Regions from separate parts of the Gilvimarinus sp. F26214L genome, predicted to be linked through region 2. Evidence: predicted binding sites of a transcription regulator. Region 2 holds the regulator's gene; the other holds the start of a gene.
What was found. Region 2 encodes FNR, which switches genes on or off when oxygen is low (the NO sensors DNR and NnrR bind a similar motif). Its sites were predicted from a motif close to TTGATNNNNATCAA; they were not measured.
Positions count from the first base shown of each region.

Region 1 (15,806 bases), on a different contig from region 2:
TGAGCCACCAGAACCCGGTCTTCATCAGGCGCTCGTCAAAGACCAGTTGCGGGCGGATGTAACGGAGCACCAGCAGGGTGAAGCCCAGCGCGAGGAAGCCGTACACCCCGAACAGTGCGGCGTGAGCGTGCACCGGCGTGGTGTTGAGGCCCTGGATGTAGTACAGGGAGATGGGCGGGTTGATCATGAAGCCGAACACCCCAGCACCGAGCATGTTCCAGAAGGCGACGGCCACGAAGAAGATCAGAGGCCATTTGATTCGCTGCATCCAGACGGCGCGGTTTTTCAGGCGCCAGTTTTCCCAGGCTTCATAGCCCAGCACGACCAGGGGAACCACTTCCAGGGCGCTGAAGGTGGCGCCGACCGCCATCACCGGGGTGGTTGTGCCGGAGAAATAGAGGTGATGGAAGGTGCCCGGGATGCCGCCCAGCATGAACAGTGAGGCGGAAGCGAGGCTGGCGCCAGTGGCGATTCTGCGGGACACCAGACCCATGCTGCAGAAGATGAATGCCAGTGCCGTGGTGGCGAAGACTTCAAAGAACCCCTCCACCCACAGGTGCACGATCCACCACCGCCAGTATTCCATCACGGACAGATGGGTGCGCTCACCATAGAAGAAGCCCGCGCCGTAGAACAAACCGATTGCTACTACGGAGGCGGTCAGCAGTGCCAGCAGGTTCTTGTCACCGGGCTGGCGCAGGGCAGGTACGATGGCGCGCAGCATCAGCACGAGCCAGAAGGCGATGCCCAGGAACTTGCCAATCTGCCAGAGGCGTCCAAGGTCCACATATTCATAGCCCTGGTGGCCGAGCCAGAAGTTGAGATTAGTGGGCATGATCTGGGCGATCGCCAGGTAATTGCCGATGAATGAACCGGCAACCACAACCACGAGGGCCCAGAACAGAACGTCCACTCCCAGCTTCTGGTATTTGGGATCCTTGCCGCCATTGATAATCGGCGCAAGGAACAGGCCCGCGGCCAGAAAGCCGGTGGCGATCCAGAAAAGGGCCGACTGGATATGCCAGGTGCGGGTCAGGCTGTAGGGAAACCACTGACTCACATCAATCCCGTAGAACTCCTGCCCCTCCACGGTGTAATGGGCCGTGAAGCCGCCCAGGAACACCTGGAAGGTGAACAGGGCGACCACGAGAAACAGATACTTGCCCAGTGCACGCTGGGACGGCGTGAGGTTGACCAGCGAGATCGGATCGCGCGCGGGTGCAGCGGGTTCCTGTTCATCCTCCTTGCGGAGAAAGGCCCAGGCCCAGATGAGTCCGCCCACACCAGCGATGAGCAACACCACGCTGATCACCGACCACATGATGTTCTCCCCGGTGGGCCGGTTATCGATCAGCGGCTCATGAGGCCAGTTGTTGGTATAGGTTGCTGCGCTGTCCGGCCGTTCGGTGGCGGCGGCCCAGGCGGTCCAGAAGAAGAACTCCGCCATGCGCGCGCGACGTTCGGCGTCCGGCAGAGTGTTTTCCTTCATTGCGTAGCTTTCGCGAGTGCCCTGCAACTCGGCGGCATCGCTGAACAGACGGCTGTAGTAATCCGCGGTTTGTGCCATGGCCTGTGCGCGGCGCTCGGACACGACCAGTGTGCCCGTGTCGTGATCGTAGTCGTTGCCGCGGTAGGCGGTTTTCAACTCGTGACGCAGGGCGGCCTGGTCGCGGCCATTCAGTTCGTCATAGGAGCGCCCATATTGATCCACGGCCGCCAGATCCAGCCAGGTGACCAGTTCCCGGTGCAGCCAATCCGCCGTCCAGTCGGGGGCCTGGTAGGCGCCGTGGCCCCAGATGGAACCCAACTGCATACCACCCACGGACTGCCAGGCCGTCTGGCCGTCGAGAATGCTCTCCCGGGTCATGAGTGTTGTGCCGTCTTCGGTGACGACTGCGTCAGGGATGGGTGGAGCCTTGCGGTAAACCTCCGTGCCAAAGAATCCGAGGATTCCAAAGGTGACGGCGACTACTGCGATCAGCAGCCACCAGAGTTTGCGGTACTCAGCCATGGGTTGTCTCCTTGTGCTGGCCGTCGATGTAATGAAAAGGAAATCGTTGCGAAACGTGGCATGCGATGGCGCCGGGTACGGCGTCGATGGCGGGGTCGAGGGTGTTCATGTCTGCTCTCCGGCGGATGTCGAAAGCGCTGCCTGCGAGGCAGTTGTGCAGTTCAGCTAAGATGCAGTCTAAATGCATCTTTCAATGATGTAAAATAAATGCATGTTTAATTCTGCTGTAGTTGATCGAAGTCACGTCACCTCTTTCGCCAACCTGCTTGACAGGGGAGGGGAGCTAACCAACCATGGGCCGAGGGCAGTTCGGGCACGAAACGGAAGGACATCCGTCGTCGCCCACCCGGATTCCGCGTAGCACGCTTTTTTCGATGACGACAACGTTTGATAAGGAGATCAACGTGGCGAGCATCCCCAACGAAGCACTCTTTTATATCCCCCAACGAGATCTGGCCGTTCGAGACCTGCTTGAAGTTCTCTACGATCGGCCGTCCCAATCCGTGGTCAACAAAAGCCTGATCGTGAATCCCCATCTGCATGGAGATTGGATTCGCGCCGGGCAATTGGTCATTGTGACCCCTGTGGAGCCGGGTCCCTGTGCGCTCTGGGAGCGGCAAATGGCATTGGCAGCAGCCCACGTGGACCGGCAACTGGACAAGCTCCACCCCCGCGAGCGTGCCACTGTGGCCACCCATTACGCGTTGCTGAGCAATCTCGCGTCGCTGGAATCAGCGACCGCGTGGAAAAACCCGCATTTCATGCTTCTAAAGCAGCAGATCGAGCGCGCGGTGGACCCCCGTCAACGGTCCGGGGGACTGGCACGCCGCCAGCGGTCCATGGAGATCGGGGCCGCGATCGACGGCCTGCTGGCACGCCGGCTGTTCGACCCCCGGGCATCGGCCGCTCGCATCAAGGCCCGCATGAATGTGCGCGCCGACGCGGCCGTCCATCAGTGGAAGACCCAGGTGGGGCAGGCCAAAAACCTGGAGACCTTCAAGCGCCATTACGCGCGGATCATCGCAGGAGCAAAACAGCTGACCCATTTCGGCCAGGTCTCCCTGGCTCTCAATGTGGAGCCCGCGGGTCCACAGCTCGGGCACTCGCCTGTTGCCGCACCCGCAGGTAACAGCCAAAGCTTCGGGGCCCTGGGCGACCGAGCGCGTGCCTGTCACCTGGTGTTCCGCATGCAATGGGGCCACGCCGGCCAGCTGTGGTGCGGAATCGCCTGCCCCCGCGCCACTCTGGGTGGTTCCTCCAGGGACACGGGCGGACTGATTTACAACCAGTTGCATCGCGTGCCCGCCTGAGTTCCCCGGCTGCAGGAAAGCGGCAGAATTGCCGCTTTTCCTGCCCCTCTTAACCTATCCCGGCATCCTTTAGCGCCACGAGGTGTGAACAGCTTCGGTCACCCCGTGCAGCTGCCTCGCGCAGGTTCACCAGATCCTTCAGCAACGATTTTGTTAATCCAGATCAAAGAAGTGTTACTAAAGATGCGGGAAAAATGCATCTTATGGGCTAGACTGTTGATGTGAAAGTATTTCCCACACACAGGGAGCCCCGAAATGTCTGACAAATTCCGCGCCGGTCGCCTCCCGTGGCTATGCCTCGCCTGGGGCAGCCTCGGACTTGGAGCGGCCGGAGTAGTGCTGCCACTGCTCCCCACTACCCCTTTCGTCCTGCTCGCCGCCTGGGCGGCTCCCAAAGCCTCTCCAAACCTGGGAGTCTGGCTCGAAGCCCATCCGCGTTTCGGCGCGCTGCTCACCGACTGGCGTCGGGAGCGCGCGGTACCGCGCCGCGCAAAACTGGCCGCGATAGCGCTGATGAGCCTGAGCTGGTTGCTTCTCTGGATGCTCGACACTGCCCCGGTGGCCCTCGGGTTCATCGCTCTGGCATTTGCGTGCGTAAGCACTTACTTGTGGACTCGTCCCCTTCCTGAAAGAGAGCGTTCCTGTGCCTGAACAAATACTCAAGCTGGCCGCTGCCGGCGAGCGTCGCCTGCCGAGTCTGTTGGCCCATCCTTTCCGCCCCTTTTTCGTCATGGTCGGCGTTTACGGTGTACTGGTGGTCCTGGCCTGGATGGCCTTTCTGTTTGGCGGTTGGCCGCTGCCCATCGGCTGGTCCCCGCTCCAGTGGCATGCTCACGAGATGCTTTACGGACTGGTCCCGGCCGCTATCGCGGGTTTCCTGCTGACCGCCATGACCAACTGGACCGGTGCGAAACCTCTCCAGGGGGGTGCGCTGCTCGCCATGCTGTTGCTCTGGGCCGCCGGCCGGGCCGTCATGTGGTTTGCGGGCTGGCTGCCCGGTTGGCTGGTGGCGGCAGTGGATCTCGCCTTCCTGCCGGTCCTTGCGGTTTACGTGGCGAGCGTTTTGATTCGACATCGCAACCGCCGCAACCTGATTCTGGTGGCTGTATTGACTCTGTTGTTCAGCGGCAACCTGCTGATGCAACTGGGGCTCGTAAGCGGATCGACCGGGCTGCTGGCCCGTGGCCAGCAGCTGGGGTTCGATCTGATCACGGTTTTGATGGTGGTGATCGGAGGCCGAATCATTCCGGCCTTCAGCGGCAACTGGCTGCGAGCCCAGGGTGACGATCCGGCAGCGATCAGGACCTGGCCTGTGCTGGAACGCGCGGCCCTGGGAAGTGTTGCGCTGCTGGTGGTGCTGGACGCATTCGCGGTCGGCCCCCAATGGATTGGCACCGCGACCCTGCTTGCGGCCGCACTTCACGCACTGCGCCTGTTCGGCTGGTCCGGCTGGCGAGTCCTACGCGAACCGCTGTTGTGGATTCTCCATCTGGCGTACTTGTGGATTGTGCTCGCCCTGTTGCTGCGCGGACTGTCGGCTTTCGTCGACGCCGTTCCTGCCTCGCTGTGGCAGCACGCTCTTGGGCTCGGCGGAATTGCCACTCTGATACTGGGGGTCATGACCCGGGTGGCCGTAGGGCATACCGGTCGGCCGCTGCAGCTGCCGCGATCCGGTCTGTTGATTTATCTCGCAATTTTTGCGGCCACTTTGCTTCGCCTGATCGCGGCCGTGGGCTGGATTGATTACCGGGTGGGCGTGCTCGCGGCAGCACTGTTCTGGGTTCTCGCATTCAGCCTCTTTCTGGCCCTTTACGTTCCGATCCTGGCTGCACCCCGGCCCGATGGACGACCCGGTTGAAGGAGAAGTAGACCATGCGGATTACACGGTACACCGACTATGCCCTGCGCGTGATGATGTATGTGGGTTTGAAAGACCCGGAACTCGCCACTATTCGCGAGATCGCAAACAGTTACGACATTTCAAGAAACCACCTGATGAAAGTTGTACAAGAGCTGAACAACCGCGGCTACCTGGTGGCGACTCGCGGTAAGAACGGCGGTCTGCGTCTGAAGGACCTTCCCGAGAACATCAACGTTGGGAGACTGGTGCGGGACATGGAGCAGGATTCTGAACTGGTGGAATGCTTTGGGTGCTCCTCATCCTGCGTTATTACGCCGGCCTGTGAGTTGAAAGGAATCTTTGCGCGGGCGATGGACGCATTCTTTCATGCCCTGGATCAGTACACACTGGCGGACCTGCTGCCCACCGCCATGCAGCCCCAACTGCTCGAACTTTTGAACGTCCTTACAGTGGACGCAACCGGAAAAAGCAAGTCGGAGGACCCCTGAAAAACCGATATAAACAGCACCTAACACACAGCAAACCGCAGAGAGCATTACCTACAGGAGAATCTCCATGAAACAGCTTCTCGCAGCCCTCACCGCGTCTTTATGCTTTATCGTGGGCATGGCGAACGCACAACAGCTTAGCAGTGATGTCGAGTATCGACCGGATGTGACATTTACACTGCGCACGGACATTGCCGATGGGAAGTTGGTGTTCATTAGCGAATCCGGCTCCACAAAAGGTGAAGTGAACCCGGACCTGCGCGTGCCCGAAGGCGCGGTGGTTCAGATCAACATTGTCAACCAGGATGGTGCGGTGCACGACATCGCGATACCGGAGTTTGGCGTAAAATCCCAGCAGGTCATTGGCCGCGGCGCTGCCACGGCGGTTGTATTCCGGGCCAACAAAAGTGGCGAGTTCGAATATCTGTGTACGCTGCCCGGACACAAGGCGGCGGGGATGTTTGGAGCGCTGATCGTCGGCGAGCCACAATCGGCGCAGGCCAGTGATCTTCCCGATGTGTCCATGGACCCTACCAATGTCGGTGAGCCCGTGGGCAAGCGCAAGCCTCGCAATCTGACCGTTGATCTTGAAACGACCGAGATTGAAGCCACGCTCGGGGACGGCAGCACCTACAAGTACTGGACCTTCAACAATACTGTTCCCGGTCCCTTCGTTCGTGCGCGCGAGGGCGACACCGTTACCATCAACATGACCAACGCCAAGGACAGCCTGCACATCCACTCCATTGATTTGCACGCAGTGACTGGACCCGGCGGCGGCGCGGCTGTAACCCAGGCTGCACCCGGTCAGACCAAAAGTTTTACCTTCAAAACATTACAGCCGGGGCTCTACGTCTACCATTGCGCAACTCCCATGGTGGCCCAGCACATCACCAACGGGATGTACGGCATGATCCTGGTGGAACCGGAAGGCGGACTGGCTCCGGTCGATCGGGAGTTCTATGTCATGCAGGGGGAGTTGTACACAGCAGAGCGTCACGGATCTCGCGGTCTTCATGAGTTCTCCCTGGACAAGCTGCTGGCCGAAACGCCGGAGCACATGATGTTCAATGGAACCATGGCTGCCCTGACCACCACCTACCCCATGGAAGCGGAGGTGGGCGAAACCGTGCGCATCTTCTTCGGCGTGGGCGGCCCCAACCTGTCTTCCAGCTTCCATGTAATTGGCGAGATCTTTGATCGGGTTTATGATCAGGCATCCTTGACCAGTCCTCCTCTGACTGATGTCCAGACGACTCTTGTTCCGCCCGGCGGCGCGACAATGGTCGAGTTCAAGGTGGAGTACCCCGGACGCTACACGGTTGTGGATCACGCTCTGACGAGAGTGGAGAAGGGGCTGGCGGGTGTGTTGACGGTGAAAGGCAAGGCAGACTCCAAGATTTTTCACTCCAAGGAGAAAGTCGACGCCAATCATTGATCCCGTCGGATTGGGTCGGGTTTTTGCCTGACCCAGCCCTCGGTACTACAAGGCTACAATGGAGGTTGGGCTGGGCCGCGAGGCCTGGCCCAACCGTTTTGCTTTTTGCGGATGACACGAAGGGAGATGTCGGTGAGCTACGATATTCGATTCAAGCGCGTCTACGAGGCTGCGGCAAAAGCCGATGGCGCCCGCGTGTTGGTGGATCGCCTGTGGCCGCGGGGCAAGCGCAAGGAGGAGTTGGCGCTGACCCATTGGTACAGGGACGCGGCGCCGTCGAGGGATTTACGCCGGGCGTGGCACCAGGGGGATCTGGACGAACGCACGTTTGCGCGCAGATATCGCAAGGAGCTGGATCACAATGTGGAAGCACTGATCCCGCTGATGCGCTATGTTCGCAAAGGTCGGCTTACGCTGCTGACTGCGGCGCGGGATCCACGACACTCCCACTTGCCGGTTCTGCAGGAAGCTCTGGAAGCGGAGCTGGACCGGGAGGACTGCGAGGCAGATGGGCGGGACCCCAGTTCGCCCGTGTGTTATGAAGGGCGGGTACATGGCCGGAAGTAAATTTTGTTTGGGGTACTGGATCAGTGGGTGCGGCTGTCAGAAAGCTGCGTGAAGGCTTATGCCAGGCAGCGATCCGGCACTCACGCCTGGGACACGCCGTAAATACGTCCCTGTAGGCTCGGACGCGGCATCCATGCCGCGTACGGTCCCAGGCATGAGCGCCGGATCACTGCCGCATCGCTCAGTGCCGATTGAAAGATTTTCACTAGCGAGATCCGAGCATCGGGTAATCCGTGGCTCTGCCCCGAATCGGTTTGTTTTTTCCGCCCGTAGGCACCCAATTCTCAGCAGCAATCCGGTCCTGGCTCCGGTTACCGTACGCGGCATGGATGCCGCGTCCGAGCCCCCAGGGATGGGTTCACGGCGTGTCACCGGAGCCAGGACCGGATTGCGGCCTGGCACCACACCAATCACTACGACACCACACCAATCACTACGACACCACACCAATCACCACGGCACCGCACCAAAACGCCACGACCCCAATCCAAACACCACCTGGCCCAGGCTCCCCGTCAAATTATGCGCGAATAACGGATCTGATTGTTCGCCTTGAGGTAGGCGTCGAAGACCATGCAAATGCGTCGGATCAGTAAGCGTCCCGAGTTATGCACGCGAATGCCCTCATCGTTCAGGCTGATCAGTCCGTCCTCCACCATGGGCGCAAGCTGCGCGAGTTCGTCTTCGAAGTGTTCGCGCGCCCGGACGGGGAACTGCCGCTCTACATCCGCAAAATCCAACCGGAAATGGCAGATCAACTGATTGATCACGTATTGGCGCAGATTGTCTTCCTCGCTCAACACAAACCCCCGGTGGAAAGGTCTCTGATCCCCGTCGATCCGTTGCTGATAACGGTTCAGCTCCTTTTCGTTCTGGACATAGGTTCCGCCGAAAGCACTGATGGCCGACACGCCGAAGGCCACCAGGTCGCACTCACCATGGGTGGAATATCCCTGGAAGTTGCGTTGTAACCGACCTTCCTGTTGAGCCCGGACCAGGCTGTCTTCGGGTTTGGCGAAATGGTCCATTCCGATGTAAACATAGCCGGCCTCCTGCAGGCGCTCGATCGCCATGTGGAGCAACTCCATCTTGGCCTGCGGAGAAGGAATGTCCGCCTCATTGATCAGACGCTGGCTTTTGAACAGGTGTGGCATGTGGGCGTAGTTGAACAGCGACAGCCGGTCCGGTGAAAGCTCGATCACCTGTTCCAGAGTGGTACCTACACTTTCGAGAGTTTGCAGGGGCAGGCCATAAATCAGATCCATACTGATGGAAGAGTAGTCTTGCGTACGCAACGCCTTCACCAGCGCACTGACTTCCTCAACACTGTTGTATCGGTTCACCGCCTTCTGCACGCGCGGATCAAAATCCTGCACGCCCATGCTGACACGATTGAACCCCAAGGTACGCAGATGTCCCATTGTGCTGGCTGCGACGCGCCCCGGGTGTATTTCGATCGAGTATTCGCCGCTGTCGTCATCCAGCAGATCGAAATGCCGACCCGTGGCTTCCATCAGCCAGGTCATCTCCTCATCGCTGATGAAGGTGGGGGTGCCGCCGCCCCAATGGAGCTGGGTCACGGGTTTGCGGGTGTCAAACAACTCCGCCTGCATGGCCATCTCCTTGTCCAGCCGACGCAGATAGGGCATGGCCCGCTCTTTATTATGGGTCACGACCTTGTTGCAGCCGCAGTAAAAACACAGGGTGTCACAGAATGGCAGGTGGAAATAGAGCGACAGGGGAGAGTCCGTGGCGTTGCTGCGGGCAATCGCGGTCCGCAACTGCTCCTCGGAAAAGTCATCACTGAACTGCGGTGCAGTGGGATAGGAGGTGTAGCGGGGGCCGGTAAGATCATAACGACCCAGCAAAACTGGATCCCACGCAAGGGATTCGGAAAAAAGCGACATAAGGAACTTCTTCTAGTGGGCCCCGCAGGGCCGGGGATGGAGGCCGGAGAATGCGTGTGAGAAACTCCGAGGTATAAGGTAAAGTAGCAACCAGGCGCTGGTCGGGCATTGATTTCGATCAAGGCCAGTGGCCTTTGCGAAGGTGTTTTCAGGATCGGCTAAAGTGGGCCCTGCGGGTCACTGGCCCACGTGTTTGCGGCGCGTGTCCGCGAAAGTGTTGAGGACGGGTCTCCGGTATCCGGTTCGCCCTCCGGTTCGGAATTTGTCGACAACTTGCTGGGCGGCACAGCTGCGAATATCCCTCGCCTTCTATTGGTATATATGCGGACAGAACTATGGAACCACTAAGCAACGATTTCGAGGAAAACTACGCACGGTTTATCGCCGAAGCCCTTGACTGTGGCTGTATATGGGGGCTGGAGGGACCGGAAGGCTGGGCGCTTTGTCCCTCTGAAAAATATGGCAAGACCGACGTAATGCCGTTCTGGTCGCAGCCGGAATTTGCTCAGGTCCATTGCCGGGACGAGTGGGCGGAGTATCAGGTGGTGCCGGTCTCACTGGAAGAGTTTCTGGAGGACTGGTTGCAGGGCATGCACGACGATGTATATCTGGTGGGCGTGAACTGGACGGAAGATCTGGAAGGGCCGGAAGTGGAGCCCCTGGACCTGCTGAAGGATATCGAAGACGAGCTGACTTGAGCGGGAGCTACTTACGCGTGGACGGATCCATCGATTCGAAGCATCAAACCGGCGCCGGTAACGCCCGGAAGTTCGCTCTTTATTCTGTCATCTGCTGCAGGGCGGCCTTGACTGCCCGATGCACCTCCTGCGCGGTGCTGTCCTTGCGGCGTACATAGCGAAGCGTTTTGTCCCCATCGACTAGAAAGACAGCAGGCGCTCCCCGGACGCCGTAGCGTTTTGCGACCAGGTCGCCGTTCAGGAACACCGGAAAATCGTAACTCCTGCTCCTCAGATACTCCATCGGGTCACCATCTTCCCAGATGTTGAGCGCATATACGCGCAGGTCCTCTTCACTGTAGGTTTCCCGCAATTGGTCGATTGCGTTCATCAACTCCGGACAGCCGCGGCACCAGGTGGCCCAGAACACCAGGACTGCCGGTTGCCCGGCGCTGTGTTCGTAGAAGGAAATGTCCTTCCCCTCGATTGCGGTGAGAATCCAGTCGGGCGCCTGATCGCCGGTCTGAACCTTCGGCGCAGCCTGGCCAGAGAGCGCGTAGAGCCCAAGCAGTAGGACTACCACCAGCCAGATGTGGCGATTTCCGGGTGTGTGCATGGTGAAACGAACCTTGCGGGTGAAGCCGGCGCGGGCACGGGATCCGTGCTGCTGAGAGGATAATTGTAGACGATGGTTCCCCGTGGCGAGCTGTGTTCACGGTGCCGAACACAGCTCGCCGCATGGTTCTGTTCGAGCTGAGGTCAGTCCGGTGCGCTGTCGGAGGGCTCGTCCACCTTTGCGTCCTGCAGCGGTCGCAATTGGATGGCGTCCACCCCGGCGCCGTTGATAATGTCGGAAACCACCACGACCTTGTCGTTTTCGTTGTAGCCCTGGGTGTTGCGCAGAATAGCAAAGGCCTTGTTCAGGGTTTTCTCCGGCACACTGGAAAAATGAATGCGAAAGCAGGCACAGTTGCGATTCAGAGCAAGCTGCCGCCGTGTGCGACTGTCGTTGGTGAAGGCCAGGATCGGCGTGTTGGGGTGGCAATTGGTCAGGTAGTTCGCCATCAGACCGCGGCGGGTGATCACCACGATCCCCACAGCCCCGAGGCTGTCCGCCAGCTCGGCGGCGGCACAGGCAATGTGTTGCTTGTCCGTATCCCTGATCAGCTTGCGCGTGAACTTCAGGCTCGGATGTTGCTCCGAGGCGCGACCGATCTGGTCGAGGTACTGCACGCATTTGACCGGGTACTTGCCGATGGAGGTTTCGCCGGACAGCATGATGGCGTCCGCGCCTTCGTAAACGGCATTCGCCACGTCGGTCACCTCGGCGCGGGTGGGAATGGGGTTGTTGATCATGGACTCCAGCATGTGGGTCGCCACGATGACGCGTTTGCCCATCTCTGCGCAGCGGCGGACGATGTCGCGCTGAATGTTGGGTAGATCCTGGATGTGAACTTCCACGCCCAGGTCACCACGGGCGACCATGATCCCGTCCGCTTCGCGAATGATCTCCTCGATGTTGCGAACCCCTTCCTGATCCTCGATCTTGGCGATCACTTTGATCTTGTTGGCCTTCTCCCCGAGCAATTCCCGAAGCTGCCGGATATCCGCGGCTTCCCGCACAAACGACAAGGCAATGTAATCCACTTCCTGCTTGATGCCGAACTCGATGTCCGCCCGATCCTTTTCGGTAATGGCCGGAAGGTTGACACGGATGCCCGGCAGGTTGACGTGGCGCTTGCTCTTCAATATTCCGCCGTCGATGACGCGACAGCGCATGAGCCGTTCTTCCTTGCTGAGAACCTCCAGATTGATCAGACCGTTGTCCACGGTGATGCGATCACCCACGCCCAGGTCAGTAATCAGGTCGTCATAATTGATCGGGATCGAGGTCTCTTCCACGTTCTCCACGCCGCGCGCGACGATGGAAATAACGTCGCCGGAGCGCAGATTGAGATCATTGCTCAGGTTTCCGGTGCGGATTTCCGGGCCCTGTGTATCCAGCAGAATCGGAATGGTGTGGGCAACTTTCTTGTTCAGGGTGCGGATGGCTTTCATCACCTTCAGGTGCGATTCGTGATCGCCGTGGGACATATTCAGTCTCACGACGTTCATGCCTGCGCGATGAAGTTCTTCAAGCCGGTTGTAGCTGTCGGTGGCGGGGCCGATGGTGCAGATGATCTTGGTTTTTCGCATGGAGGGCTGTACTGCCTTGTCAGTATTGAAAGTCCGGGATGCGCGCACCATGGAACGGTGGCGCCCCGTCCGTTTGCTCAAGAAGTGTAAACCCTTTGCGCGCCTCTCGCTACGATGCGCCCGAATCCGCTTTTCTGCTGCTTAATGCGAGCCCGGCCTTGGATTGGTAGGCGCGCCCCAGGGCGTCGGAGATATACTGGCCGGTGTCGATCAGTTGGTCCAGGTCAACGCCGTGTTCGATCCCCAGTCCGCTAAGAAGATAAACCACGTCTTCCGTGGCCACGTTGCCGGATGCGCCCCGCGCATAGGGACAGCCGCCAAGACCGGCAACCGAGCAATCAAAAACCTGAATGCCCGCCTGCAGAGAGGCATAGGTGTTGGCGATGGCCTGGCCGTAGGTGTCGTGCAGATGCATGGCCAGCTTCTGATGGGGAATCGAAGCGGTCACCACGTCCAGGAGTTCGAGAATCTGCCGCGGCGTCCCCGTACCAATCGTATCGCCCAGAGAGATTTCGTAGCAGCCCATGGCCAGCAACTCCTGCGCCACGGCGGCGACTTTCTGTGGACTGATCGGGCCCTCGTAGGGACAGGCCACCACGCAGGAAACGTAGCCGCGCACCGCCACACCCTCCGCCAGTGCTTTCTCCGCCAGGGGACGAAAGCGGTCCAGGCTTTCTGCAATGGAGCAGTTGATATTCTTCCGGGAGAAAGACTCGCTGGCCGCACCGAACACCGCCACCTCCCGCGCGCCGGCCTCCAATGCCCGCTCCAGCCCTTTCAGGTTCGGCGTAAGCGCCGTGTAGACCACGCCCGGAGCGGCTGGCAGCCGGGCGAACACCTCGTCGCTGCCGGCCATCTGCGGCACCCATTTGGGGTTCACAAAGCTGCCCGCTTCAATTGTGGTCAGCCCTGCGGCAACAAGGCGCCGGATCAGTTCCAGCTTGGTGTCGAGGCTCACGGGCTGCTTTTCATTCTGCAATCCGTCTCTGGGACCGACTTCGACGATACGAACATGACTGGGAAGCGATGACATAACAGAGCCTCTTTTGAATGTTACGCTCTCTGCAGGCGGGTGAGTTGGCGTTCGAGCAGTTGCTCATACTGTTCCCCAAGCGACACGATCTCCACCAGATCCTGAAACTCGTCGATGGGCTCCTGATCGACCCGGGCGGCCAACGGCTCATCCACCAGCCGGCTTTCCATCAACAAAGCCCCGTCCGGGGCGTTGGCCAGAAGTTGATTGTACTCGTCCGACTCGGCCAACTGATACTGCAGGTTCTTGAGAATGCTGCTGTCACTGTCCCGGAGCACCACCAGTGCACTGCTCTGGAGGGGAAACTGGCTGTCGGGGCGGTTCAGGGTCAGCAGCAACTTGGCGCTGCACAGGGCATGAAAGGGCGAATCCTGCTCATCCTCGGGATTGGGAAAAGCAATGCGGGCCTGATTGGCGTCCAACTGGATGAGCTGCCCTGCGTAAAGGGCGAGCACACCTTTGAACTGCTCTTCCAGGCGACGGCTGACCTGCCGGAAGGCGCGGTTGTCCAACTGCGTGCTGAGCTCCCGCAGATTATGAAATTGCACGATCAGCTCAACCCGGGGAAATGCCCGACGGGCGGGAGCTGGTTCGGACTCCTGTGGTTCCGGTTGCGGCGGCGCATTGACGATGGGAATAGTGGGCCGAGGCAGCGTGGCCGGCACATTCCAGGAGCGTCCGAAGTAGAGCGCCGACAGAGTCAGGGCGATCAGCAGGGCAGCCATGAATCCGAACAGCCAGTACAGTTGGGTTTCAACCTGGGCGAGAGTACTCAGGTCCAGCCCGACCGTTACATGGCCCGCGATACTGTTGTGGAGCGTGATGGGCGCGGTAAAATTCGCCCGCTGGCTACTCTCCTCACGGCCCCCCTCCATCGGGCCGCTGGCCTGCACCAGCAGATTGTTCTCAACGTCGTGGATGGTGACCGTGGCCACATCGGGGTTCTCGGCAATATCACTGAGAATGACCTGCAGGCTGACCAGATCGTGGTTGAGAGTGGAGTCGATTGCCTGGCGGGCCGCTACATTGGCCAGGGCCTGGCCATACTGGCTGCTGCGGTTTTCCAGGCTGGTGGCAATGAGATGCTGGCAAATGGCCGCGCTCACGAAAGTCGCCAGCAGAATACCAGCGCAAAGCCCGAGGAGGGGGCGGGAAAATGTCAGGAAATGCCGGTTATCAGCCATCAGCGCTCTGGGCAGAGAAGGACGGGGCCCGCGAAAATACCGGTTTGCACCGGCGCGAGAGGTTCAAATTATCAGTGCGCCATTATAAACACGAGCCTCCGGCGGCGAAAGCGAAGCGCCACTCACAAGCTCCGGGAAGTATGCTAATCTCCCGCCCTTCTGCGTTCTCCCCCTCAGCTTTACTGACTTGCCTCACATGACTCAAGCCGACCCCCAGGCCAAAGCCGAAAACGAACTGCTGCTTCTCACCCTTTCCGGCGACGACCGTCCCGGCGTAACCTCGCGAATCACCACCGTGCTGGCCACTTACGGAGCCAGCGTGCTGGACATTGGTCAGGCCGTGATTCACGACACCCTCACGTTGGGCATCCTGGTCGAGATACCCAGCGAATACGAAGCCTCACCGCTGCTGAAAGACCTGCTCTTCTGTGCCCACGAACTGGACATGCAGGTGCGCTTTCAACCCGTAACGGCCGATAGCTACCAGGAGTGGGTGAGCCACCAGGGCAAGGCCCGCCACATCGTGACCCTGCTGGCCCGCAAACTGACCGCCAAGCAGATTGCCGAAGTGACCGCCGTGGCCGCCCGCCACAAACTGAACATCGACAACATCAGCCGACTCTCCGGCCGTATTCCCCTCCAGCAGGCCCAGGAGCAAAGCAAGGCCTGTGTGGAATTTTCCGCCCGCGGCCAGTCCGCGGACCTGGCCAGGCTGAGGGCGGACTTCATGGAATTGTCCACGCGTCTGGACATCGATATCGCCATCCAGGAAGACAATCTCTATCGCCGTAACCGCCGCCTCGTGTGCTTTGACATGGACTCCACCCTGGTGGAAGCAGAGGTGATCGACGAGCTGGCCAAAGCAGCGGGCGTGGGCGACCAGGTCGCGGCCATTACCGAGCGGGCCATGGCGGGCGAACTGGACTTCAATCAAAGCTTCACCCAGCGCATGGCGCTGCTCAAGGGGCTCGACGCCAGCGTGCTGGCCGAGATCGCCGAACGCCTCCCCGTTACGGAAGGCGCCGAGCGCCTGATCACCACCCTGCGCACCCTGGGCTACAAGACGGCGATTCTCTCCGGCGGCTTCACCTACTTTGCCCAACACCTGCAGAACAAGCTGGGTATCGACTACGT
Region 1 is NZ_JBTIYG010000006.1:126,031-141,836, forward strand. Features, by position in the region: gene ACURWW_RS08620 (nitric-oxide reductase large subunit) at 1-2,011, opposite strand, end outside; gene ACURWW_RS08625 (hypothetical protein) at 2,416-3,321, shown strand; gene ACURWW_RS08630 (YbaN family protein) at 3,577-3,972, shown strand; gene ACURWW_RS08635 (NnrS family protein) at 3,965-5,179, shown strand; gene ACURWW_RS08640 (RrF2 family transcriptional regulator) at 5,194-5,670, shown strand; gene nirK (copper-containing nitrite reductase) at 5,738-7,108, shown strand; gene ACURWW_RS08650 (DUF488 domain-containing protein) at 7,241-7,675, shown strand; gene hemN (oxygen-independent coproporphyrinogen III oxidase) at 8,191-9,582, opposite strand; gene ACURWW_RS08660 (DUF2750 domain-containing protein) at 9,918-10,280, shown strand; gene ACURWW_RS08665 (peroxiredoxin family protein) at 10,360-10,875, opposite strand; gene pyk (pyruvate kinase) at 11,019-12,455, opposite strand; gene ACURWW_RS08675 (hydroxymethylglutaryl-CoA lyase) at 12,565-13,488, opposite strand; gene ACURWW_RS08680 (hypothetical protein) at 13,509-14,672, opposite strand; gene serB (phosphoserine phosphatase SerB) at 14,869-15,806, shown strand, end outside.
Region 1: the regulator FNR is predicted to act here: its motif matches at 9,691-9,704, upstream of hemN (oxygen-independent coproporphyrinogen III oxidase).

Region 2 (15,806 bases):
CCGGGAACCCCCAGTTGAACAGAAACGGTAGCAACGGCAAGGCTCCCACCAGAGCGAAGGCAACGAAAGTCGCGAGCGCCGCCATGCCGGCCCGGCTGGGCTCCAGGCTCAGGCCATGCTCTTCCTTGAGCATGGTGTCCACCCACTGCTGTTCGTCGCTGGTAATCACCGCTACCACTTCTTCGAGTTGATCACCGGAAAATCCCTTACGGGCATAAATCTGCCGGATTTCCTCGCGCTCCCCCTCCGGGTGTAACTGAATCTCAATCCGCTCTTCTTCACGCAGGTTTTCCAGGTGTTCGTTGTCCGCCTGGGTGCCGAGAAAATTGCTGATGGCCATGCTGAAGCCATCCGCAAGGATGTTCGCCAGGCCAAGCACAATGATGATTCCGCTGGCCATACCGGCGCCGGCGACACCGGAAACTACCGCGAACGTTGTCACCGCGCCGTCGATTGCTCCGTAAACGAAATCCTTTACGTAAATCCGGTCGGGACCGGCCGCCAGGCGTCGGCGGATGGCTTCCGGGCTGTGGCTATGGTGCCAATGGCCCTGCGTCTTCCTTTTGATCATGGGTTCTCCAATCGTTGAAAGCGGATTTGGGCCCGTGGCAACCCCCGTGGCAGCGGGTTGGTCGGCATCCGGTTCTCCCGAATCCTACTGAAATCCTGCAACACGTCCAGCGCCGGCCGCCCATTTGATAGAATAGTCGACCGTGCCGTTTGAGCACGGCCCTTTCACCCTATCATCTGCCGTATCCATGAACGTTGTTCTCTATCAGCCAGAAATCCCTCCGAACACCGGCAACCTTATTCGGCTGGCCGCCAATTGCGGCTGCGGCCTGCACTTGATCGAACCCCTTGGCTTTGCACTGGACGATAAAAGGCTGCGGCGCGCCGGCCTGGACTACGGGGAGTGGCGGGATATCGTGGTTCATGAAAGCTGGCAGGACTTTCTCGCCCAGGCACAGCCGGGGCGGCTGCTCGCAGTATCCACCAAGGGAACGCGCCGCTATGACCAGGCGCGCTTCGTGTCGGACGATTGGCTGGTCTTCGGGCCCGAGACCCGGGGCCTGCCACGAGATATCCTCGAGAGCCTGCCCCCCGAGCAGGTACTGCGAATCCCGATGCTGCCGGGCAGCCGGAGCATGAATCTGTCCAACGCGGCGGCGGTCATTGTTTACGAAGCCTGGCGGCAGCTCGGCTTTCCCGGCGCGGGCGAGCAGCCTGTTTAATCCTCGAACTGAAGGTCATTATGCGCATCGGATTGTTTTACGGCAGTTCAACCTGCTACACGGAGATTGCAGCGGAAAAGATTCGCGATTATCTGGCGGAAAAGAACGCCCAGGTGGAGCTGCACGACGTGGGCCAGGAGCCGGTCGCGGGCATGGCCGATTACCCACTCCTGATTCTCGGCATCCCCACCTGGGACTACGGTGAGTTGCAGGAAGACTGGGAGAGTGTCTGGACGGAGCTGAGCGAGCTGGACCTTCGCCACAAGAAGGTGGCCCTGTACGGCTGCGGGGACCAGATTGGCTACCCCGAGTGGTTTCAGGATGCTCTGGGTTATCTGCACGATCAGGTGCTGGAACAGGGTGCGACCCTCTGCGGCTATTGGCCCTCCGCCGGATACGAGTTCAGCAGCTCCATGGCCCTGAGCGACGACGGCAGCTATTTCGTGGGCCTCGCGCTGGATGAAGAGAATGAGTTCGAGCTCTCCGACGAACGCATTCAGCGCTGGTGCGATCAGGTACTGGACGAATTCTCGAATCCGGCCTGAATGCCTTATTGCCAGGCGGGCCATTGGCGAGCGCTCTGGCGAACAATCCGGTCCAGAGCTTCGTCCTTGGTCCGTTTGGATGGTCTGAGAAAAGTCCGCAACCACAATCATTTCAGTAAACAGGCCCTCGATGTCCACACCCCTCAATCCGCCACCCGCCGAGCTTGACTGGAGTGACGACGGTCAGCCGGTTTCCACCCAGCACGACGATGTCTACTTCTCCCGCCACAATGGTCTTGAGGAAACCCGCTATGTGTTCCTGCAACAGAATCGTCTTCAGGAGCGCTGGCAGGAGGAACCCTCACGCTCTACCTTCTTTATTGGCGAGACCGGGTTTGGCAGTGGCCTGAATTTTCTCGCCGCCTGGCAGCTCTGGGAGCAATGCGCACCCCCAGATCGGCAACTCCACTTTGTGTCGGTGGAAAACCAGCCCCTGCTGCGGCGGGACCTGGCGCGAGCCCTAGCCATGTGGCCCGAGCTGGCTCAGTATCGGACGCGATTGCTGGAGCTCTACCCGGAGCGCCTCCTGACCGGCTTTCACCCCTTCAGTTTTTCCGGGGGCCGGGTGAAGCTCACGTTAATCGTTGCGGATGCCGCAAACGGCTTGCAGCAGTTGTTGGCCAGTGACCATCCACTCCACCGCAAACCCTTTCACAGGGGTATGGACGCCTGGTTCCTGGACGGATTTGCCCCCGCCCGCAATCCCCGTATGTGGACGCCTGAACTGTTCGAAGCGCTCGCATCCCTGAGCCATTCCGAAACCAGCCTTGCCACCTTTACAGCGGCGGGGGTAGTCAGGCGAGGCCTGGCGGAAGCCGGTTTTCAGGTGGAGAAACGACCGGGCTTCGGCCATAAACGGGAGATGATCGCCGCTCGCTTCACGGGGCGGCCGCAACCGGACCCGGCCGACTTTCCCACTGAGTGCAGGAAATCCCCCTACCCGGCCCCGTGGCACGTGAGCCCGCGGCGCACGTCGGAGGCACGGGCGGCCGTCATTGGCGCCGGCCTGGCGGGCAGTCACACGGCTCGGGCGCTTGCAGACCGGGGATGGGAGGTAACAGTCTTTGAAAGCTCCCGAGAGGTGGCCACCGGCGCCTCGGGCAATGCTCAAGGCGTGGTGTACGGCAAGTTGTCCACGGATCGGGATGGCCTCGCCCTGTTCAATCTGGCCAGCCTGTTGTTCGCCCAGCGTTTTTACTCGAATTATTGGCGAGAAGCACACGACCCTGCATTCGGCGAGCAGTGCGGACTGCTACAACTTGCCTATAACGAGCGCCAGACACGGATTCAGGGCGGGCTGCGCCGGGTCTTTGCAGATAGCGACGATTTTCTGTGCTTCCTCAGCCCCCGTGAAGCCAGCGAAAAGGCTGGCGTCGCGCTGGATCATTCGGCCCTGTTTTTCCCGTACCTGGGTTGGTTGAGCCCTCCCCTTCTGTGTCGAGAACTGGTGGACCATCCGCGCGTTGCCGTGTACTTCGGCCAGCAAGTGGAGCGGCTGCACCGGGAGGACTCCGGCTGGCGCCTGCAGAGCGCGTGCGGTGAAGACCTGGGACAGTTCCCCAACGTGGTAATCGCCAATGCCCATAACGCGCGGCACCTGCCCCCGATGGCCCATCTGCCCCTCAAACCCATTCGCGGCCAGGTCAGTTGTTTTGACGGCGAAGCCTTGCCGGTCAGAACAGTGCTGTGCGGCGAGGGCTACCTTGCACCCGCCATGCGCGACGAACAGCGGACCTTGCAATCGTTCGGCGCCACCTTCACGTTGCGCGAAACCCGCGCGGATGTCCTGACAGCAGACCACGAAAAAAACCTGGCCACGCTGACCACCTCCCTGCCCCGATTCGCCGACACTTTGAGGGCCATCGATCCGGCGACACTGACCGGGCGCACCGGTTTTCGATGCACCACACCCGACTACCTCCCCCTGGTCGGCCCCGCTCCCGATTTTGCCGCCTTTGCGGAGCGCTACCGGGCACTGCGCCACAACGCCCGCGCCGGCATTGTGGACAGTGGCGCATATTATCCGGGCCTCTACCTGAACGTGGGGCACGGGTCTCGCGGCCTCGCCTACACCCCCCTTGCCGCCGCCACGCTGGCCGCACAGATGAGCGGCGACCTGCTGCCCCTGTCGCGCGACCTGGCTACGGCACTCAATCCGGCGCGGTTCATTATCCGGGATTTGATTCGCAATCGGCTCGCGCCATAATGAACCTCATTCCCACCGGACGACGCTGATCATGACGAGATCCATACTTTTTACCGGAGTACTGCTACGGGCGCTGCCAATTGTTTTGTTGAGCGTTGGTGCGTTGGCGCAGGATATGAAAGTAAAGGAGTACGGCTATCAAACGCTGGACCGTGAGCCCCACGACGCACAAATTTTTACCCAGGGCTTCACCATCGACGAGGATTATTTCTTCGAGAGCAGCGGTCATTACGGTCGGTCATTCCTGGTGCGCTATTCACGATCGGGCGAACACCGACAGAAGCAGGATATTCCACGGGACATTTTTGCCGAGGGAATTACCGTGCTCGATGACCGCCTTTACCTCCTGAGTTGGAAAGCCGGCAAAGCCTGGGCGCTGAGCAAACACACACTCGAAGTCGAGGACGAATACCGGTACAGCGGCGAAGGCTGGGGCTTGACCCACAACGGCACGCACTTGATTCTCAGTGACGGCAGCGATCTGCTGCGCTACTACGACACGGAGTTCAAGTTGCAGAAGACTCTGCCGGTCCGGGTTGGCGACAAACCGCTGCCCCGGCTCAACGAACTGGAATACCACGAAGGCGTCATCTGGGCCAATGTCTGGTACGACGACCGGATCTACAGCATCGATGCGTCCAGTGGCAGGGTGCGGGGTTTCGTGGATTTGCAGCCCTTGAGAGAGGAAGCCGCACTGCGCTCCAGCGAAAGCGTTGTCAACGGAATCGCGTACGACCCGGTCCATGACGGTTTCTGGGTTACGGGAAAGTATTGGCGCTATCGTTATCTGATCAGGTTGAATCCGCCGGACTGAGGCGGGATCCCCAATGCGCTTTCAGTGCACACAACGCCCTCTCGCGGCCTGCACTGTATAACACCAGCCGTCCGAGGGTCAGGGCGCCGACGTGCGCGCAGCGTACCCCGCCCAGACTTCAACGCGGCGGTTTCGGGTCCTGCCCGCCGCGTCGTTACCCGCCACGGGCAAATCGGCACCAAGGCCGAGAACCGGTTCGGTAGGCACCCCCAGCTTGAACAGCTCCGACTTCACCGCGCTTGCGCGCAGCTTGGACAGAATAACGGCTCGGCGCTCACTTTGTCGGCGATCTCCGAAGCCGACCAGGAACAACCGCTTGTCCGCGTTTTCATCCCGTCTCATGTAGGACACGATGCGTTGGATATCGCGCTTCGCCTTGTTATCCAACTGCGCGCTGTCCTCGGCAAAGCGCAGATTGACCGAAAGCCGCTCGGCGCCGTTCGCGAGTTCCAGGTATTCGGGCGGTCCGCTGAGGCCGCCAGTGACCGGCGTGCTGATCAGGTTCTGGGAAACAAAACCGCTCTCCTCCACGATTTTCTGGCCGCGGTCGCTCTGCACATAAGCGAGGAAATCCTCCAGGTGCTGTGACCGTCCCGCCGCGTACAGATAAAGGCGGCGAGACAGGAGGTAGTCTTCCGTGGCCACAACGACACGCTCTGGTGTGAGCGGCGACGTCCCCGCGTGGGAAATCGCCAGGCTCCTGGTCTGACGAACCGACGCCAGGCCGACAAAGCCGATGCCGCGCCGATCCGCCGCGACCAGGTCGGAAAGTTCATCATTGGATTCGAAGCGGCGGGCCGCGGTGGACAGCTTCTGATCACCCAGCACCAGGCTTCTGAAAGTGTCCCAGGTACCGGAATTCTCATCCCGGGCGTACAGGTTGATGGCCCCGGGCTCCGCCCCCAACTCGCTCCAGTCCTTCACGGCCCCCGAGAACACTCTGGCCAGTTGGTCGATGGTGAGGGCAGTTATCGGGTTCTCGTGATGGACAATGACTGCCAGACCGTCAATGGCAATCACGTGCTCGCTCTCAAAGCTTTGCATGTTGGCCAGACGCGCGAGTCGGGCGACCTCGGCGGGCTTTATTCTCCGGGACGACATGGCGAGCTCCGCGTTGCCGGCCTCCAAGGCTGCAAAGCCTGTGCTGGAGCCATGTGCGGCTACGGCCACATGAACCGTGCGCTCTCCGTCGAAGGCCTGAACCCGGTATTCATTGAACACCGGCTCCGCCCGGCTGACCACATCCCGGGCGCCCCGTGCCTGGAACCAGTCGAGCAACAGCTGCTTCATAAGGTTCGCGCCCACCGTGTTGGAACCCTGCACGGTGAAAAGCGGCACCTGGGTTTGCGCGAATTGGAAGTGTGCGGATGGGAGCTCGTCCCCTCCCGGTTGTGCCGAAAGCCCCCTCGGAATGAACCCGCAGACACACAAGAATAACAACAAGAGTCCGCGCCCGGATGCGATGTTTCGCCATACCATCAGAAATCTCCCTTTCCCGGCGAAACATTCGCCGATGCGACTATCGCGGCGCATTGTACAGAGTAAATTTCCTGTTAATGTTACAGTTGTATGGCAGTTGTTCCCGAACCATTCGCGAGCCTCTCGCGTTCCGACGGGATGAGCGACAACACTCATGAGTTGTCTTTCATCAACCGAAAGAGCCGCTACCCGCCCGCGTTACCCACGAGGAGTTCTCTCATGTCTGATCAGGGTTTTTCCATCAACCTGCGCCTTGTAGAAGGCTATCTGTTCCAGATCGATTTTGGTGACTTCGGCAATTTCATGGTTGACGAGCCCGAGCCCCTGGGAAAAGGGGAAGGTCCGAATGCCGAGCGCATGCTCGCCGCAGCGGTGGCCAACTGCCTTTGTGCCAGCCTGCTGTTTGCCGTTCGCAAGTTCAAAGGCGAGCCGGGTGAGCTCAGCGCCACCATAAGCGGTTCAACGGAACGGGTGGATAAGCGATTGAGGATCGCAGGAATGGAAGTGACCATCACACTGGGCAACACGGCCGCCGAGCTGCCGCATCTGGATCGAGCGTTGGATCAGTTCGAGGACTTCTGCGTGGTCACCCAGAGTGTGCGCCGGGGAATTCCGGTAAAGGTGTCCGTAATCGATGGTGAAGGCACGGTGGTCAAGGAACATTGACCGAAGCGACCCCGCCGCAGTTGCTTCAATCGGGAACTTGATTAAAGCAACTGCTTGCCAGCCAGCGGATCAGTACGCGATGTCGATACCAAACAGAAGATAGTTTTCCTTGCTCTGGTGGCCCACAAAGGGGGGGCCGCCGTCTTCCTCACTTTGCAGGTCGATATTGAGCTCCATTATTCCTTTAACATTGCGCATGAAATAATACGCCGCAGTGGCGGTGAGAGTATTGATCTCGATCCCCTCGTAAATGGTGCCTGTATCGTCAAAGTCGTCCGCTTCTGCAATGTTGTAGAGCGCGGAGAAGGCCCAGCGTTGGTTGGGAATGTAGTCCACACCGGCAAAAGCCCCGATCCAGTCGTAATCGTCACCGGGAGCCTGGTCGAGAAAACCCTCCCAGCTGTTCCAGAGCACCTGGCCGTACCAGTGGATCTGCGGGCTGATATCCCCCGCTACATCAATACCGAGGATCTGCTTGTCCGAGTCCCGCACACCGAGATCCATGCCCGCAAAACCACCCGCACTGCGTTGCTCTCCCGCGAGGGCGAAAAGCCCGCCATCAACGGGACCCAGGGACGCGCCTACGCGACCGAAGTAATGTTTGCCGGAATCGTTGTCGAATAATTTGTCCGGGCGACGGTAGCCGGGCCCGTTCAGATCGTAGTTCTGCTCGATGCCATTGCCATTCACAGCGCCGACGGCCCAGTCCACAGGACCCAGATCACCGCTCACGATCAGTCCGCGGTCATAAGTTATCCCTGCGGCGCGGTAGGCGTAGTAATCCTGGAAGGTCAGCCGCACCTCGCGCGGGAACATCAGATCGGACACCTGAAACTGCCCCAGTTGGGCGGACACGCCCGTACCCAAAATGTCCGCATACTGGAACCAGGCATCCTCGACGATGGTTTCACCATTGCCGCCCTTCTCGGCGAATATTGCATAGAAATAGTAGGAAATGTTATCCGAGAGAGGAGCGCTGGACAGCAACTTCACCATGTAAGGAGCCTGGATGTCCGTGCTCGAATCGGACAGGGTGTGGCCGGTAGCCACATCGATCTGCTCGCCGTCCCGCCATTGGACATTGCCCTGGGCGCGAATGGCCAGTGGCAGATACTTCGGCAGGGCAAGGCTCTCGTCTCCCACATCCATCATCGTGTCACGCCATTGAGGCAAGCGGAAGTTGCTGTCGGCGAATGCTTCACCAAATTCATTCAGGCGTGGAAACGCATCGTGGCAAACGGTACAGGACATATTGTATTGACGGGCAAACACCGGGATGGCCGTCGCCACACTGGACCAGTGGAGGGCCAGGGTGAAAACAACTGCGAGAAGCGTCCGCAGAGACAGCTTCGTGGTTTTACGGCTCATGAATAAACCTCCGCTCACGACATCGATTATCGGGAGCAGTAGAATGGCATTCAAACGGAGCTCATCATTTGACACGGATCAATAGACAGGTGAATGTAGAGGCGTGGATGGTCTGCAACGGACCGCGGAAGGGTAAGCTATGAGTGAATTTACCGATCACCTGCAGGAGATTTTCGGCCTGTTTGGCCCCGTCTCGATGCGGCGAATGTTCGGTGGTGCCGGCATTTTCCACGATGGGCTGATGTTCGCCCTGGTCACCGACGACACGCTATACCTGAAAGCCGACGCCGAATGTCTGGGCCACTTCCAGGAGCGCCAGTTGACACCGTTTACCTATCAACGCCAGGGGAAAGCCGTACAACTGGGCTACTTCCAGGCGCCGGAAGAAGTGTTGGAGGATCAGGAGGAAGCCGCGCGCTGGGCGCGCCGCTCCTATGAAGCGGCGCTGCGAAGCAGAAAAACAGGGAAGTAGAAACGGAACGACCGCGGTGACGTTAGTCGGTCTCAAACAGACTGATGTCACCGATTTTGCGCAAGGCCTCAATGTCGGTGATCGTGATCTCCTTCTTGTCCGCCCGAATAAGGCCCTGTTTCTGGAAGCGGCTCAAGGTTCGGCTGACGGTTTCAACTGTCAGCCCCAGGTAATTGCCCAGGTCCGCCCGGGACATGGGAAGGCGAAAACTGGTAACTGACAGGTTTCGGCGACCATTGCGGCTGGAGATGCTGAGCAGCAACGTGGCTACCCGTTCGTCCGCACTGCTCTTGCTGAGCAGTGTAATCAACTGCTGATCCGTGCCGATCTCGCGTCCCAGCAGGCGGTACATGTGGCGATGAAGATTGGGGATATGGCTGCCCAGGTCATCCAGCTTGTTGAATGGGATTTCGCAGATCGCAGATGTTTCCAGCGCCACCGCCGAGTTGGTATGAGTGCTGCGAGCGACTCCGTCCAGCCCCAGAATCTCCCCGGGCAGATAAAAGCCGGTCACCTGCTCCTTGCCATCATTGGTGCTGGTGTATGTTTTTACAGTTCCCGATCGAACCGCGTAGACGGAATGGAAGGTATCCCGCGCCCGGTACAGGTAATCCCCTTTCTGCAGAGGGCGGCCTCGCTGAATGATGCCGTCTACCTTGTCCACGTCTTCCACGTGCAGGCTGATGGGCAGACAAATGGACGCCAACCGGCACTGGGAGCAGGAAACGGTAGGGGTGGAGTGACAGCTCTGAATGATTTCAAGGGGCTGATTGGACTTGGACATACGGTACGAATGATCCGTCTCTGGATGCCCGCAATGGCTGGAGAGGTTGCAGGCGAATTGATATGGATCAAGAGAGTAGGATAAACGCTGCGTGCTTGTCAAAGGCTGCCGGCTGACCCTGAGGCCGGCATCGAGGTCCAGGCCGGTCAACATTGAGATTCAAAACGGTCATCGACACTGTACAATTGAATGCAGATCAACGAGCTCGAAAAAGGGGAATTATCAGTCAATGGCCGATCCGATGGCGCCAAAGCCCGACAAGCAGCCGCAGCAGCAACCGACCCGCGGAAACCCACCCCCCGTTCGCCCCTTCGACGGTCACATGCTCATGTGGCTGTTCATGTTTTTTGCCGTTTATTACCTCTTCTCCACGCTATCCGAGCCCGGGACGCAAAATATTCCCTACACTGAGTTCAAATCCGCAGTCGTGGCGGATGAAGTGGCCAGCGTGCGGTTCGAGGGAGACCAGATTCGGGGCACCTTCCGCGTCGAAAGCAGTGGCGCACGCGGAGCAGACGATGAGCCCAAGACCTTCACGACCGTAATGCCGAGCCCCGGTGACGAGGAACTCCTGCCCCTGCTGGAAGAACGGGGGGTGACCATTACTGCCCGCTCGGCCCAGGAGCCCCGCTGGTTCCAGGTGCTGCTCTCGGTTCTGCCGTGGCTGCTGATCCTCGCCTTTTTCATCTATTCGAGCCGCATGCTGCAGCAGCGCATGGGTGGCGGCGGCAAGGACGGCTTCTTCAGTTTCTCCAAATCCAAGGCCCGACTGTTCGAAAGCACCGATCATGACGTGGGCTACGAGGACGTGGCCGGCGCGGAAGGAGCCAAGCAGGACCTTCAGGAGATTGTGGATTTTCTCAGCGACCCGGACAAATTCCGGGAACTGGGCGCAAAAATGCCCCACGGCATTCTGCTGATGGGTCCCCCCGGCACCGGCAAGACCCTGTTGGCCAAAGCCACGGCTCACGAAGCGGGCGTGCCCTTCTACAGCATCAGCGGTTCGGAATTCATCGAAATGTTTGTGGGCGTGGGCGCCTCCCGGGTGCGGGACATGTTCGCCGAAGCGCGGCGCCGTGCCCCGGCCCTGATTTTTATTGACGAGATCGACTCGGTTGGCCGAGTCCGTGGCACCGGCCTCGGCGGCGGTAACGATGAACGAGAGCAGACTCTCAATCAGGTGCTGGCGGAGATGGACGGCTTTTCGGGCGAAGAAGCCGTGGTGGTACTGGCTGCCACCAACCGACCGGATGTACTAGACCCGGCCCTGCTCCGACCTGGCCGCTTCGATCGCAAGGTGACGCTGGAGCTGCCTCAACGGGGCGCGCGCAGGGATATTCTCAAGGTCCATACCCGTAAGGTTCCCCTGGCGAGTGACGTGGACCTGGACGAAATTGCCGGTATCACCGTGGGGTTTTCCGGCGCGGACCTCGCCAACCTGGTCAATGAATCTGCCCTAATGGCCGCCCGCCACAACAAGCACCAGGTCAACCGCGAAGACTTTCACAAGGCCCACGACAAAGTGGTCATGGGCAGCGAGCGTCGGGACCTGCTCAACCCGTCGGAGCGGAAACGCACCGCGGTTCACGAAAGCGGCCACGCACTGGTTGCCCTGCTGCTCCCGGAGAGTGATCCTCTGCGCCAGGTCTCCATTATCCCCCGCGGCCGGGCTCTGGGCGTCACCGCGCAGCTCCCACCGGAGGACCGCCACAACTATTCCCAACCCTATGTGGAGACCCGGCTCTCCGTCATGCTCGGCGGACGCAGTGCGGAGAAGCTCGCACTGGGCAATATCAGCTCGGGCGCCGCCAACGACCTGGAACAGGCCACCCGGCTCGCCAAGATGATGGTGACCCAGTGGGGCATGAGCGAGGTGATCGGTCCCGTGCATTTTCGGGTCGGCAGTGAACACCCCTTTCTGGGCTACGAACTGACTCAGGAAAAGGACTTCAGCGAAGACACGGCGCGGAAGATCGACGAGGAGGTCCACCGCATCATCTCCGAAGCGGAAGCTCGGACGGAGAAGACCCTGCGGGAAAACAAGGCGGCATTGCAAAAGCTGACCAATGCGCTGCTGGAGAAGGAGACCCTGGACCGGGCGGCAGTCGACGAGCTATTGGCCGACGTTCTGAAGCCCCGCGCGTCGCTGGCGGCGAACCCTTGAACGGTTACCCAGGAGAACGTTTCTAGTCTTCGCCGGGAATCACAAGTTTAATATCTTGAATGCGGCGCCGGTCCACACGGAAGTGGCGGCTCTGGGTCGCCCCTGATGCGTCCCGGGCCTCCACCACATAGTGTCCATCAGGCAAACCGATGGTAAGAAGGCCGTCGGCTGTCGCACGCATCAACTCTGCTCCGGATTGGCTTCGCAGGGCCAGTTCCACATCTTCCAGAAAACGCCCGTCCGGCCCGGAGATGAAAAAGCGAGTCCCCCCTTCCTCCAACTCATCCGCGCCCGGATCCCGTGCGTCATCAAGCCTCCCGTACAGAGTGTAGTCTTGCTGGAAGGCCAGAGCGGTGAAGATTACCGACAGCAACAAAATCCAGTAATGAATCTTCACGCCCGTCCTCCCAACCTCATTCATATCCTGCTTACGAGACAGCCCTCAGGTGAACGAAGTTCGCGGTCGGGAAAGTCTGTCGTTCCTGTTCACCGCATTTGCCCTCCGCGCGTTCGCGAACTGTGCCGGTAAAAGAAACTCGAACCAATTGGCTGGTAACAGTAACAACAAAGGAAAAACGCCCATGTCGGAAATCCTGGCGCCATTTGCGGAAGCGACCGCGGCCACCATCGAGCTGCTGGGCATCCTTGTCATCCTGGGGGCCACCTTATATTCCCTCGCATTCGCGGGAACCTGCCTGATCAGAAAGGCCGAACGCGACCGGCTCTACCACCAGGTCCGTCAGCGCCTGGGCAGCGGTATACTGCTGGGGCTCGAGTTCCTGGTGGCCGCGGACATCATTCACACGGTAGCGGTCGATGTGTCCGCCAGCAGCGTGGGCTTGCTGGCGGCGGTGTTGCTGATTCGAACCTTTTTGAGCTTCAGCCTCGAACTGGAGTTGACGGGGCGTTGGCCATGGCAGAAGAACGCCATCGAATAACCGGAGCAGAGGAAACCTAGAGCGCGGATGGCCACACACCAGTTTTTTCACGAAATCACGATCGCGCGAGAGCCCGAAGTGGTGTTCGACTACGTCACCGACCCGAAACGGTGGCACGAGTGGTTTTCACTGTCCACGCCACCAACCGTGGAGACGGACGGGCAGACACCGGGGGATCGGTTCACCGTGCGGACGGTTCGCCGGGGACCGCAGTTCTTGCCGTTCAGCCTGGTCCGATCCGTGTGTTGCACCATCACAAAGTCGGACCGCCCCTATCTGTGGGAGCTTGAAGCGCAATCCGTCATTCTGGATGCCGTCACCAGCTACACCCTTAGTCACAGTGAGGAGGGCACCGTCTTCAAGCGGCAATTTTCCTACACCACCAAAGGCTGGCTGAGATATGTGGAGCCGGTTCTGTTGCGCAAGGCAATTGCCGTTCAGAGCCGGCGCAGCCTGGAGCGACTGCGCGACAAACTGCAATCGGAAAGCGCCTAACTCCAGCCGCACAGTGAACCAATCAACTCCGGGCCTGCCGAAGCTCTGCGCCTCCAGTCGCAAAGGTACGGCCCGATTGCGGATCGCCTTGAGGACTTCATGTTTGTCGCGTTCCTTATCGCCACCATCGCCCTTGTGGGCATTGCACTATTGCCCCAACTGCACTTCGAGTCCTGGGTGGTTCGAAGCTTCGATTTTCCGCGCCTGCAGATTTCCATCGCCCTGGTCGTTCTGCTCGTCATGGAACTGGCGCTTCTGGACCTGGATCAGCTCTCGAGCTGGTTGCTGATTGTGGCTGCAGTGGTCGGGCTGTGTTACGAAGCCTGGTGGATTATTCCCTACTCTCCCCTGTTTCCCGTGGAAGTAAAACAGGCCGACCGGCGGAATCCCGATCGCACGCTCCGCCTGATGATTGCCAATGTCCTTATGTCCAATCGGCGCGCCGATGCGCTCCTTCACCTCGTGCGGGAGAGCAACCCGGATCTGCTGGTCACCCTGGAGACCGATCAATGGTGGCAGGAACAGCTGGACGTTCTGGAACCGGACTATCCCTACGCCGTGAAATGCCCGCTGGACAACCGCTACGGCATGCACCTTTATTCGCGTCTTCCCCTCAGCAACAGTGGCATCGACTATCTGTTGAGTGAGGACAATCCCTCGATCCATACATTGGTCACCCTGCCGGGCGGCCAGCAAATCCGCTGTCACTTTCTACACCCGGAGCCACCCAGTCCGACAGAGAGCGACGACTCGGTGGAGCGCGATGCCGAGCTGCTGGTGGTGGCGCGCAGCGTGGCCGATTCGGACATGCCCACCATCGTCAGCGGCGATCTGAACGACGTGGCCTGGTCCCGGACCACCCGGGTATTCCGCAAGGTGAGCGGGCTGCTGGATCCGCGGGTCGGACGCGGAATGTTCAACACCTTTCATGCCCAACACTGGTTCCTGCGTTGGCCACTGGATCACCTGTTCCACAGTCACCACTTCACCCTGGTCTCCATGTCCCGACAGGGGGACTTCAGCTCCGATCACTTCGCGCTGGTAACCGAACTCATGCTCGAAGGGCCCGACACGGACCAGGAGGGCCTGGACGAGGATGAAGAAGCCCGCCGGTGGGCCCGGTCCAAGCATCGCAAAGCCGGTGTTTCGAAGCAGGACGTTCCAGAGCCGGAAGACTGAAAAAAGATGCTTTCAGCTGAGAGTTAATCCGTGGTTTTGCGCGCAAAGATTGTATAATCTGCGGCACTCAAGCACCGCCCCGAGACCTTTGGATCGCAGGCGGTCAATAACAACAGAAACCAGAAGGTGATCAGTGTGATTTCAGCAACCGACGCTCTGAAGAGGTTAATTGATGGCAATCAGCGGTTCCGGGCGGGCAAGCGCGAACGGAGCGTCCCGCCCGAGCAGATTCGCCGGGACGAACTGGTGTCGGGCCAGAATCCTTTCGCCATTATTCTCGGCTGCTCCGATTCCCGCGTACCCGCGGAACTGGTATTCGACCAAGGGCTCGGGGACCTGTTTGTTATCCGCGTCGCCGGCAATGTCGTCGCTCCCTCCCAGATCGGCAGCGTCGAATTCGCTGCGGAAGCGTTTGGAACACGCCTGGTGGTGGTGCTCGGCCATACCAAATGCGGGGCCATCCAGGCTACGCTGGAACAGCTGGAACGCCCCCAGGAAAATCGATCACCCAATCTGCGCTCTATCGTGAACCGCGTTCGCCCCGCCGTCGAGACCCTGGTAGAAAGCGGAAGCTATGCAAATCCCGACGAGTTGTATCACCACGCGGTACGGGCCAACATCCGGGCTTCGGCGGATCACCTTCGCCATGGCTCTCAGATTCTCGAACAACTGATCGAAAAAGGTGAGTTGCTGGTGGTCGGTGCGGAGTATTCCCTGGAGACGGGCGAGGTGGATTTCTTTGATGGCCTCCCCCAGTCCTGATTGCCTTCCGCCGGGTCCGATGACTGATCAACTGACGCAGGTTATCCGGGCCATTGACCAAGCGAATCAGGAGGACCCGAACCGGGAGTTCGCCGACGGCCGGGAATGGCCGAAGGAGTATCTTTATTCATTGCGAATGACCCGGGAGTTGCAGAACTTCGCACCCGGCGCGGGGGAAGTGCTCAGGATCGCAGCACGCGCCCAGCACATCCGCCGCTGGAACATCCCCCGCGACAGCTTCCCGCGGAACCGGCCGGGCTACCTCCAGTGGCGGCGCGAACTGGGTCGTTTCCATGGGGAACAGACCGCGTTGCTGATGCGGGAGGCAGGCTATGATCGAGACAGCATCGCACGGTGCCGGGCCATGCTGGCGAAAACAAGCCTCAGGCAGGACCCGGATGCCCAGACCCTTGAGGACCTCGCCTGCCTCGTGTTCCTCCGGTATCACCTTGCAGACTTTGCGGAGCAACACCGGGAGGAAAAGCTGCGCTCCATCATCCGCAAGACCTGGAACAAAATGTCCCCACCGGCGCGGACAGCGGCCATGACCATCGAGTTTTCGAAAGCGCTCAGGATCCTGCTGGACTCAACGCTGTCCGATAGCGCTCGCTGACTAACACCTCGCTGACACACATGCAGCCGCGATAGGCGGGCAATGCGCCTCTGGGGTGCGCATATAGAATCTTCTTTTAAGACAATTTC
Region 2 is NZ_JBTIYG010000003.1:65,236-81,041, forward strand. Features, by position in the region: gene ACURWW_RS04225 (VIT1/CCC1 transporter family protein) at 1-571, opposite strand, end outside; gene trmL (tRNA (uridine(34)/cytosine(34)/5-carboxymethylaminomethyluridine(34)-2'-O)-methyltransferase TrmL) at 759-1,232, shown strand; gene fldB (flavodoxin FldB) at 1,253-1,777, shown strand; gene mnmC (bifunctional tRNA (5-methylaminomethyl-2-thiouridine)(34)-methyltransferase MnmD/FAD-dependent 5-carboxymethylaminomethyl-2-thiouridine(34) oxidoreductase MnmC) at 1,908-3,983, shown strand; gene ACURWW_RS04245 (glutaminyl-peptide cyclotransferase) at 4,015-4,797, shown strand; gene ACURWW_RS04250 (substrate-binding domain-containing protein) at 4,876-6,087, opposite strand; gene ACURWW_RS04255 (OsmC family protein) at 6,496-6,942, shown strand; gene ACURWW_RS04260 (hypothetical protein) at 7,012-8,310, opposite strand; gene ACURWW_RS04265 (TfoX/Sxy family protein) at 8,450-8,782, shown strand; gene fnr (fumarate/nitrate reduction transcriptional regulator Fnr) at 8,805-9,566, opposite strand; gene ftsH (ATP-dependent zinc metalloprotease FtsH) at 9,796-11,730, shown strand; gene ACURWW_RS04280 (hypothetical protein) at 11,753-12,127, opposite strand; gene ACURWW_RS04285 (DUF1622 domain-containing protein) at 12,312-12,668, shown strand; gene ACURWW_RS04290 (SRPBCC family protein) at 12,696-13,163, shown strand; gene ACURWW_RS04295 (endonuclease/exonuclease/phosphatase family protein) at 13,263-14,342, shown strand; gene ACURWW_RS04300 (carbonic anhydrase) at 14,478-15,104, shown strand; gene ACURWW_RS04305 (DUF4202 domain-containing protein) at 15,124-15,717, shown strand.